DNA from 3 places in the Peribacillus sp. B-H-3 genome. Region 3 is predicted to be linked to each of the others. Evidence: riboswitches for the same ligand, from Rfam matches in the RefSeq annotation. Region 3 holds a riboswitch; each other region holds the start of a gene.
What was found. A riboswitch is a leader RNA that binds a small molecule or an ion and turns the genes downstream of it on or off. The one in region 3 is predicted to bind cyclic di-GMP.
Positions count from the first base shown of each region.

Region 1: linked by a shared signal. The riboswitch ahead of ACN6MY_RS22625 (methyl-accepting chemotaxis protein) and the one ahead of ACN6MY_RS13015 (EAL domain-containing protein) in region 3 are both predicted to bind cyclic di-GMP.
Region 2: linked by a shared signal. The riboswitch ahead of ACN6MY_RS00040 (anti-repressor SinI family protein) and the one ahead of ACN6MY_RS13015 (EAL domain-containing protein) in region 3 are both predicted to bind cyclic di-GMP.

Region 1 covers NZ_CP183879.1:4,532,624-4,535,903, reverse strand. The annotation lists gene ACN6MY_RS22635 (nucleotidyltransferase domain-containing protein) at 1-636, shown strand, start outside; gene ACN6MY_RS22630 (hypothetical protein) at 747-884, shown strand; cyclic di-GMP riboswitch class I at 1,160-1,247, shown strand; gene ACN6MY_RS22625 (methyl-accepting chemotaxis protein) at 1,344-3,068, shown strand; gene ACN6MY_RS22620 (3-oxoacyl-ACP reductase family protein) at 3,086-3,280, shown strand, end outside.
Region 2 covers NZ_CP183879.1:5,173-8,452, reverse strand. The annotation lists gene ACN6MY_RS00050 (TasA family protein) at 4-741, shown strand; gene ACN6MY_RS00045 (hypothetical protein) at 762-947, shown strand; cyclic di-GMP riboswitch class I at 1,151-1,238, shown strand; gene ACN6MY_RS00040 (anti-repressor SinI family protein) at 1,264-1,428, shown strand; gene ACN6MY_RS00035 (helix-turn-helix domain-containing protein) at 1,545-1,871, opposite strand; gene secA (preprotein translocase subunit SecA) at 2,246-3,280, shown strand, end outside.
Region 3 covers NZ_CP183879.1:2,619,240-2,622,519, forward strand. The annotation lists gene ACN6MY_RS13000 (hypothetical protein) at 123-344, opposite strand; gene ACN6MY_RS13005 (cache domain-containing protein) at 412-834, opposite strand; gene ACN6MY_RS13010 (hypothetical protein) at 831-1,073, opposite strand; cyclic di-GMP riboswitch class I at 1,278-1,363, shown strand; gene ACN6MY_RS13015 (EAL domain-containing protein) at 1,647-3,280, shown strand, end outside.

The DNA of each region.
Region 1 (3,280 bases), 1.9 Mb from region 3:
GGCAGTGTAGTCCGCGGAGAAGAGACTGGTACCTCTGATTTAGATATTGTGATCATTGATCAGACTGTCCCATCTTCTTACAGGGAATCTATATTTGAAAATGGATGGCCTGTTGAAGTGTTTGTGCACAATTTAACATCCTATCAGCAGTATGTTAAAAGCGATTGCGAAAGGGCAAAGCCATGCCTGCCAAAAATGGTTTCAGAAGGAATCGTCCTAAAAGATGAGGGGTTCGTTTCTTCAATGAAAAAAGAGGCTGAAGAGCTTTTAGCACAAGGACCGAAGCGTTGGAGCAAAGAAACCATTGATGTAAAAAGGTACTTTATAACCGATGCATTGGATGATTTCATTGGGGCAGCTGACCGGGGAGAAGCGATTTTTTCAGCGAATACTTTGGCAGGCCTTCTTCATGAGTTTGTGCTGAGAACAAACGGGAAATGGATCGGCTCTTCTAAGTGGATTGTCCGGTCATTAAAACAATTTGATGCTCAATTTGCGAAAACCTTTGTTGATGCTTTCGATGCGTTTTATCAATATAATGAAAAAAATAGGGTACTTATTCTAACTGAGAATGTCTTAAGACCACATGGAGGGCGGCTATTCGAGGGGTTTTCATCAGGAAAAACAAATCAGTGATGCAATGCTTCCTTTGTGAATAATTATTAGAAAATTTGGATATTGTCCACACGAAATGGAGAACGGGATAATATACTAATGATGAAATGATTATGGAAGGAGCAGTGACGATGGGAAGAATTAAAAGAACAGAGCAATTGCGTGATTATTTACGGAAAAATTTACGTGAGCAGATTAAACAACAATCAGCAGAAAAAAATGCTGCCCAGGGTGCAGAAAAAGAAAATGGAGAGCAAAAAGAAAATTAAAGATCCCGCACTCCGGGATACACACTATCGGCCAGTTAATCAAACTGGCCGTCATTTATGCGCTGATATCGATACCCTTGCTGTACAAGCCATCTTATAATCGTCAATGAATTCATTCAAAGTTATTTTTTTGCTGTAAAAGTCAGTAAGGTTCTTTATGGAAGTTGTGGGAAATTTATATAAATATTGAAATGAGAGTTAATATTTATTGTTTGTTTCCGATATAAGTATTTGTACATGAGGGAATAGGGTACGTTTAAAAAAATCTATAGATATTTAGCCAAGGGCAAACTCATTGAAAGATGGGGACGCAAAGCCGCGGATCTAAGGCAGTTAAACTGCTAAGACAGCCGGGCTGCCGTACATTTTAGTTTTTAATTTGTACCGCACCGTAAACAGGTGTGTTTTTTTATGGCTAAAGATGGCCAGGAACCTCAAATTAAAAAAAGGAGAAAACTTATGATAAAAAAGCTTTCACTCCGGAACAAGATTTTAATTATTGTTTTTATTACTGTGCTGATTTTAACGGGAATACTTTCTGGCACAAGCATTTACAGTTTAAAGCATAAGATGCAGGAAGATTTACAGCATGAACTGAGCAGTGTCGGCATGCTTACAGAAAAGAACTTGAATCCTGAACAGATACATCAGCTTCTCAGTGTTTCAAGTCCGGATAATTTTGTGTTCAAGAATGTCCAAAAAGAGCTTGATTCGATAAAAAAAGAACAGGGAATCATGAGCTGGAGCTATATTTGGAAACCGGATCAGGGCGGATTTGCTCCAATTGGATATACCAGTGACTTAAATGAAATTTATAAGCCGGGCCAATTATTCAAGGATATTGCCCCCATCCATTTAAAAACAGCGAAACTTGCAATTTCAACAGGCAAGCCTCAGGTTACGGATATCTTTAAGGACAGCTTCGGCACTTGGAGAACAGTATTTACACCTGTTACCTATAACGGTGAAACAATTGCTGTATTGGGAATTGACTATTCGGCAGAGTACATAAATAAATCTTTAAATTCCTCTATAGTAAATCAGATCCTCATCTCCATTGGCGGGCTGATTGTCATGATGTCACTGCTCTATTTTGTAATAAACAGGCTCCTTAGGCCTTTGAAAAAAATGGTTGGCATTGCAGATAGCATCGCAAAAGGAGATTTGACGGTGGATATCAATATGGCCGCAGCATCCAGCGATGAAGTGGGCAGGCTATCAGGATCCATCGGTGAGATGGTGAAAAACTTAAATGGGCTGATAACCAATATTCATGACACTTCGAGCTATCTTGCAGCCTCTGCAGAAGAACTTTCAGCAAACGCATCTGAAACGTATGATTATTCAATGAAGGTTTCAGATGATGTGGCGAAGGTCGCAAAGGGCAATGAAATTACATTAAGGACGACCGAAGAAAGTGCAGCTGCTATTGAAGAAACTGCCTACGGAATCCAGAAAATTGCCGGATCATCCTTTATAGTTTCAGAGTCTTCCACGCTTACTTCACGTGAGGCGAAGGATGGAAACCATATTATTCAGCGATTAATTCAGCAGATGAGCCTGATCAATACCTCTGTGAATCAAATTGGCAGCGCGATTATCAAGCTAAATGACAATACAACAAAAATAGATGATTTTGTCCGGATTATATCTGACATTGCCAATCAAACCAATTTATTAGCCCTGAATGCTGCCATTGAGGCTGCCCGGGCAGGAGAACATGGCAAGGGGTTTGCGGTAGTTGCAGATGAAGTAAGAAAACTGGCGGAGCAATCTGCAAGTTCAGCCACTCAAATTACGGAGCTGATCAGGGATATTCAGCAGGATTCTGCTTCCTCCATTTCTGTTATGGAAAAAGGAGAAGAAAATGTTGAAGCAGGTTTGAAGCTTACAAATGAAGCTGGTGAAGTATTCAAGCGTATCTTAGATTCTGCAGAAGAGGTGGCCATGCAGATTCATGAGGTATCTGCAGCCTCTGAACAGATTTCTGCATCATCAGAAGAAGTTGCAGCATCGGTAAATGAAATGAAAACTACCGCCCAAAGTACATCGGAATTCTCGGGACGTGTCTCTGACGCTACTTATGAACAGCTTTCTTCTATGGAAGAAATCAAAGCAACCTCAAATTCTCTAGGAAAGACAGCCGAAGAGCTTCAAGAGCTTGTCGGTAAATTTAAGATTTAAGGAGGGGGAAGATTATTATGAAATTTCAGGGAAAAAATGTATTGGTTACAGGCTCCAGCAAAGGTATTGGAAGAGCCATTGCCCTTGAGTTCGCTAGTGAGGGAGCCAATATCCTGATTAATTATACAGGCAATCATGAAGAGGCTGAAGAGGTGAAAGCAGCAGCAGAAAAACATGGCGTGAAGGCCCTGGCCTTTTTTGCGGATGTTTCG
Region 2 (3,280 bases), 2.1 Mb from region 3:
GCCGTGCATAATAAAAGGCTATTGGCAAAGCCGGTTTTGCTTATTGCTGCTTTATTGGTGATATACAGCTTTATCTATCCAAGTGTCTCGGAAGCTTCGGAGCAGGAAATTGATATTGAAACAAACCCTAATCAATTTTTATTTAAGGTAGGCAATTTAAAGCCAGGTGACTGGATGCCTCGTGAAATTACCATTAGCAACGAGGGGAAAAGGGATTTTAATTATTATTCTTTTGTTGAAAAAAAGCATTCGGAAAAAGAGTTATTTGAAAACCTGACATTATCCGTTCAAGACAAGAATAATCATTTCTTATACAAAGGGAAATTAGCTGATTTTAAGGGATTTCCTCCTCGCTTCTTAAAAAGCGGCCAATCTGAAACTCTAAAATATACCGTAAAGATGCCTGAAGAACTGGGGAATGAGTTCCAAGGTTCTGCAGCTGAAGCTCTATTTAAATTTTATGCTGAAGAGCCGGATTCTTCTGTAACACCGCCGCCAAGCGATAACAATGATCCTGGCGCCCCTCAGCATCAACCTGGCAATACTCCCGATAATTCCGGGAGCATACCTGAACAGCCGCAAAACTTGGATACAAAGCATGCTGACCATAACCAAACGGGAGAAAAGCTTCCGGATACAGCTTCTGATACTTACAACATCCTGCTGGCTGGAGTATTTTTGACCATTTCAGGAGGCACATTGCTTATTCTGCAGAAACGCAAAAAACGAGAAAGTGATTAAACGATGAAGGGGTTGTCAGTATGTACCGGAAAAATTGCTATAAATGCCACAGGCCATCTTTTAGCAGTGCGGGTGATGGCCAATGGCTCTGCCCGGTGTGCGGGGCAGACTTAACGGATCAAAAGCTATTCCAGGCTGTTTCAATAGAAAACAGCCAGCATAAATATGAATCTGTTAAAAAGAATTACACTTCAGGAAGCAAATAAACGAAAAACCTCATTGTTCGACATGCGGTGCAGCTGCATGTATTATAAGCGCATTTCCCCCCAGTTAAAAGATACTCTTTGTTAAAAATTAGTATAAAATGTAAATAAATAGTTGGAAAATTCCTAAAATAATCGACAAGAAACAGCATAGGTTAACCTGCTTAACTATTATAATAAGAAAACTAGCTGATTTTTTATATGAATGCAGAAAAAGGCAAACCTATTGAAAGATAGGGACGCAAAGTCACGGGTCTAAGGGTGGAATAATGCTATGGCGGCCGGTCTGCCTGAAATACAAAGGTATTTTGGGAGGTTAATGATGGGAAAGACTGTATTGGATCTAGAGTGGGTTGAATTAATTAAGGAAGCTAAATTAATTGGGATTAACAAGGACGATATCAGGCAATTTCTCTTATCAAAGCAATCATTATTCAATCAAGGCGGGCCGAAAATTTGTGAAAATACATATACAGAAAGCTGATGTAATTTGAAAGCCCTTAAACATACGGTAATATTACCGGTTGTTTAAGGGCTTTGTCTTGAAGAATTCTTTCTATATTACATACTTAAATTGCTTTTGGTTCCTGCTTAGGATCCTTATTCATCTTCTTTTTTCAATCTCCACTTGTTGAATTCAATAAATTCGCGGAACTGGTCTTTGGTCACTCCTGAATCCATGGCTTCCTGAATGATATTCAGCCAGTCGGCATCCAGGTTTTCTGTGTCAGGCTCATCATGCAAAAGTGAGTCTACGGGCACCCCCAGCACAGCAGCTATTTTTTCGAGAAATTGAATAGAGGGATTGGTTTGCAGGTTTCTTTCGAGCGAGCTTAAATACGATTTTGCCACTCCTGCTTTGTCTGCGAGCTCTGTCATGGACATTTTTCTTTTTTCTCTTAAACTTCTCACGCGGATTCCGATCATGTCACCACATCCTGAAACTTTTTCTTTATTTATCATATATATGTTATTTAATCTAGTCTATTTACATTTTAACAGCATTAATGCTATATTATCCATCTTTTATTCAAATACAGTAAGTTGTACCTGCCATATAGAAATGGTAATATTAATTGTGGGCTTATTAGGCAGTTTTTTTAAAAGCAGCCCATAAAGCGCGGCTGTTAAGAGAATGAGGAAACAGGGACTGCATGTCAGCCTTTTACTTCCATTTCATGCCGCACTCCCATTCAAAATTAAAAATGACTTGGCTTTACCGCCAGGAAAGTTGAGATAACAAATCTATCATTAAGTCAGCAAGTATTATTGATTCTATCGATAAAGAGGAGCGTTAATGAATGCTTAATATATTAAACAAAGTATTTGATCCAAACAAACGAGACGTGAAGAGGCTTCAGCGTATAGCTGATCAAATTGAGGGTCTTGCACAGGAGACGGCTGCTCTCTCTGACAGCGAACTTAAGGCAAAGACTGAAGAATTCAAGCAGCGCTACCAAAACGGCGAAACGGTGGACGATTTGCTTGTTGAGGCGTTTGCTGTTGTGCGTGAAGGGGCCAAGCGTGCATTGGGGCTTTATCCTTTCCATGTGCAGCTGATGGGGGGGATTTCCCTTCATGACGGGAATATCTCTGAGATGAAAACCGGTGAAGGTAAAACTCTAACCTCCACTATGCCAGTATATCTGAATGCGATCACTGGAAAAGGCGTTCACGTAGTTACGGTCAATGAATACCTGGCCAGCCGTGATGCTGCTGAAATGGGCAAGCTTTATGAATTCCTTGGCTTGACTGTCGGCTTGAATCTAAATGGCCTATCACAGGAAGAAAAGCAGGAAGCGTATCAGGCAGACATTACTTACAGCACGAATAATGAACTTGGCTTCGATTATCTTCGTGATAACATGGTGCTGTATAAAGAGCAAATGGTTCAGCGTCCGCTTCATTATGCAGTAATCGATGAAGTTGACTCCATCCTGATCGATGAAGCGCGTACACCGCTTATCATTTCCGGATCTGCACAAAAATCAACCGCACTGTATATCCAGGCGAATGCCTTTGTCCGAACGCTGGTAAAGGATACTCATTATACGTATGATGAAAAAACGAAAGGTGTCCAGCTTACGGAAGAAGGAATCAACCGTGCTGAGTCAGCCTTCAATATTGATAACCTGTTCGATATCAATCATATTACCCTGAACCATCATATTAACCAGGCATTAAAGGCTCATGTAACAATGCACCTTGATGTCGACTATGTGGTGCAGGAAGGCGAAATTGTCATTGTTGACCAATTTACCGGCCGTTTAATGAAGGGCCGCCGCTATAGTGAAGGGCTGCACCAGGCTATTGAAGCAAAAGAAGGCCTGGAAATC
Region 3 (3,280 bases):
AAACCTCGTTTGTACACATTAATTAAACTTTATAAATATTATGATGTCCCATTGGAGAAAATCATCGAGGAATTCAGAACATTTTAAGTGTCAGCTACAGCAGAAGAACTATCTGCTACCGTTCAATCTATTAAATCAACGATTTGGGAAACATTTTGTACCACTTGGGAGGTTTCTTCTATACTTGTGAATTGTTTTTCTGCAGGTTCTTGTATCGTATTGCTAATGTCCTCATTTGCTTGAGACGTTTGTTCTGCACTTGCTGTAAGTTGTATGGAATATGCACTTAATTGTTCCGTATTTTCGCCTACCTGTTGAATCAAGGAAGATAATTCAGTTTTCATAGTATTAAAGTCACTGGTTAATTGACCAATTTCATCTTTGGCATCATCTGAAATATCTCCAGTAAAATTACCTTTCCCTGCTTCGGTTAATGCGTCTTCGTAATCTTGTATTGTACAGAACTACTACACCAACAGCAACGGCTACTAAAATAGCAAGTACAGTTTGGAAAATGACAAAGATTGAGTGAATCGTTTGGTCAACAATAGCGGAGGAAGCACCCACATATAACATATCAATCGGTTGAGCTTGATTATCTTTGATAGGTATATAGGCAGTTTGGTGTTTATTTCCAAGACCATTTGCTTCTCCAAAATAGGAATTTCCGTTTTGTATAACAACATCGGTAACAGTTTGTGAAGCTTGAGTACCGACTTCTCGTTTTCCTTTAAGGGTTACGTTGGTAGCAATTCGAGCTGCATACTGAAACAAAGTTACAGTATCCCCAGTAGATTTTCCAATGTTTTCTACTATTTCATTGTTATCTTTCATTTGGAAGAACCTTTATAGAGATTCCCTTTTTCAATATGCCAATCACCTGGATATTTGTTTTCTATGTATAAATTAGCGAGTTTTACATCGCCCTTTGCTTTTGTTAAAACAGATTGTTTTATACCGCTTGAAACTTGACCATACACTATATACTCCAATACTGCTGAAAGTATAAGCATAATAGAAGCAACAATAAGATTTATTTGAAGCCCGATATTCATGTTTTTAAACTTGAACAACTTTTACTTACCTCTTTTCATCTAAATAATAAAAGATATTACAGACTTTTATCTACAAAAACTGACGATTGTTTAGGAGTTGATAAAAAGTTTAAGGGATTTTTTAAAAGGAGTGTTATTGAGTAATTGAGAATTTATCTTTAACTTTTCTTTGCAATGGTAGAAGTATCCACTATAGTAGTCATGAGACTAATTTTCTGATTAAATAGATAAGGGGAAATTATCTGAAAAGTAAAGATGCAAAACTAAAGGGACTAAAGAGTGCCAAACTATGTCAGCCAGTTACTGATGGAACTTTGAGTGAAACGGAAATAAACCGGTATAAGGTAGGTCCTTTTTTTTATGAATAAAAAAGAAAGGGAAAATACTGGAATGAAAGGTTGTGGCATGACTTCTTGATTTAAAGAATAAAGGTTCCGATATAAATAATGAATGGAAATTAATATACCCATTAGTAAATATACAAATAAAATCCACTTCAAAAAATATGAAACAAAAGAACCAATTTCAAAGTCAGGCAAACGGATGGAGAAATAATAAAAATAATTCACAAGGATAAGAAGGTAAACAGTGGTGTCCAATATAGAAAATACCCATAAAAAAACACAATTAGAAACTCAACTTCGCCAAGCGTTGGAACGAGAAGAATTTAGACTGTATTATCAACCAAAACTTGATTTAGTAACAGGTCAAATAGTTGGCATGGAAGCGTTAATTCGATGGGAACATCCAGTAACAAGTATGATTTCTCCATTAGATTTTATTCCTCTTGCAGAGGAGACAGGGCTTATACTCCCCATTGGAGAGTGGGTGCTGCGTACAGCGTGTAAACAGAATAAAGCATGGCAGGACATGGGTTTACCTCCTTTTGTCATGGCAGTGAATTTATCAGCTTGTCAAATCTCTCAACCTCATTTAGTTGAAATGGTTCAACAAATTATAGAAGATAATGGGATTCCTTCTAAATACCTTGAATTAGAGATTACCGAGAGTATGATGATGGATGTTCCATCCGCTCTTCCTGTTTTAAAGGAATTAAAGCAAATGGGTGTACAAATCAGTTTAGATGACTTTGGAACGGGATATAGTTCCCTTCAATACTTAAAAGAATTTCCAATTGATACGATTAAAATTGACCAGAGTTTTGTTCGTCATTGTACCGAGGACTCTAAAGATTCTACACTTGTTAAGGCAATCATTGCGATGTCACACCAGTTAAACCTAAAAGTGGTTGCTGAAGGTGTGGAAACAAAAGATGATTTGGTTTTTCTTCAACAACACCTTTGTAATATGGGACAAGGTTACTTTTTTAGTAAACCGTTGCCTCCAAATAAAATAGTTGAAAAATTCCATGAGATAGAACAAATTATTCATCGCGAAGGAATTCCCCAAGAAATAAATAGACAAAAGTGGTTAGAAGAAGAATTAGAAAATGCTCGTCAAGAGTTACGGGATACAGTTCGGCAACAACAGGGGATGATTTTTAAGTTCATAAAAAAGAATAATCGTTTTCTCCATACCTTATGTGATGGAGAAATGCTTTACCGAGCCAATTTAACACCTGAACAAATTGTAGGGAAAGAAGTATTTGATTTTCTTCCGTTTGAAGAAGCAGAAAGTAAAAGGAATTATTATCAAAGAGCTTGGAACGGGGAAGAAAGAGTTTTATACGAAGGACAAGTCAACGGTATTTGGTATCTTGCTTCGTTACGCCCTATCCGAAGAGGTGGGCAAGTCAATGAGGTGATTGGCTCTTGTGTGGATATTAGCGAAAGGAAGTGGATTGAGGAAAAGTATAAAAAGTTGATCATGACTACGCCTGAACCAATTATTGTGTATCATGGCGAATTCATTCAATATGCTAACCCTGCTTGTATCCAATTATTTGGGACATCGTCCTTAGAGGAATTGGTTGGAAAATCGATTAAGGATTATTTTCATCCTGAATCCGTTCATATCATTGAAAGACGAATACAGGAGATGAATCAAATCGGAACTCCTGTACCTCCAACAGAAGAAACCATTATAAGGGTGGATGGGACTCAAATTCACTTAGAGGTCACAGGGATTACCATTAGTCACGAGGGGAAACCTGCTTTTTTGATGATGTATCACGATATCACTGAACGGAAACGAAATGAAGAAGCTATACAAAGAAGTGAGGCGAAATTTCGTCTGATTGCGGAAAATACGCTGGACTTAATCGA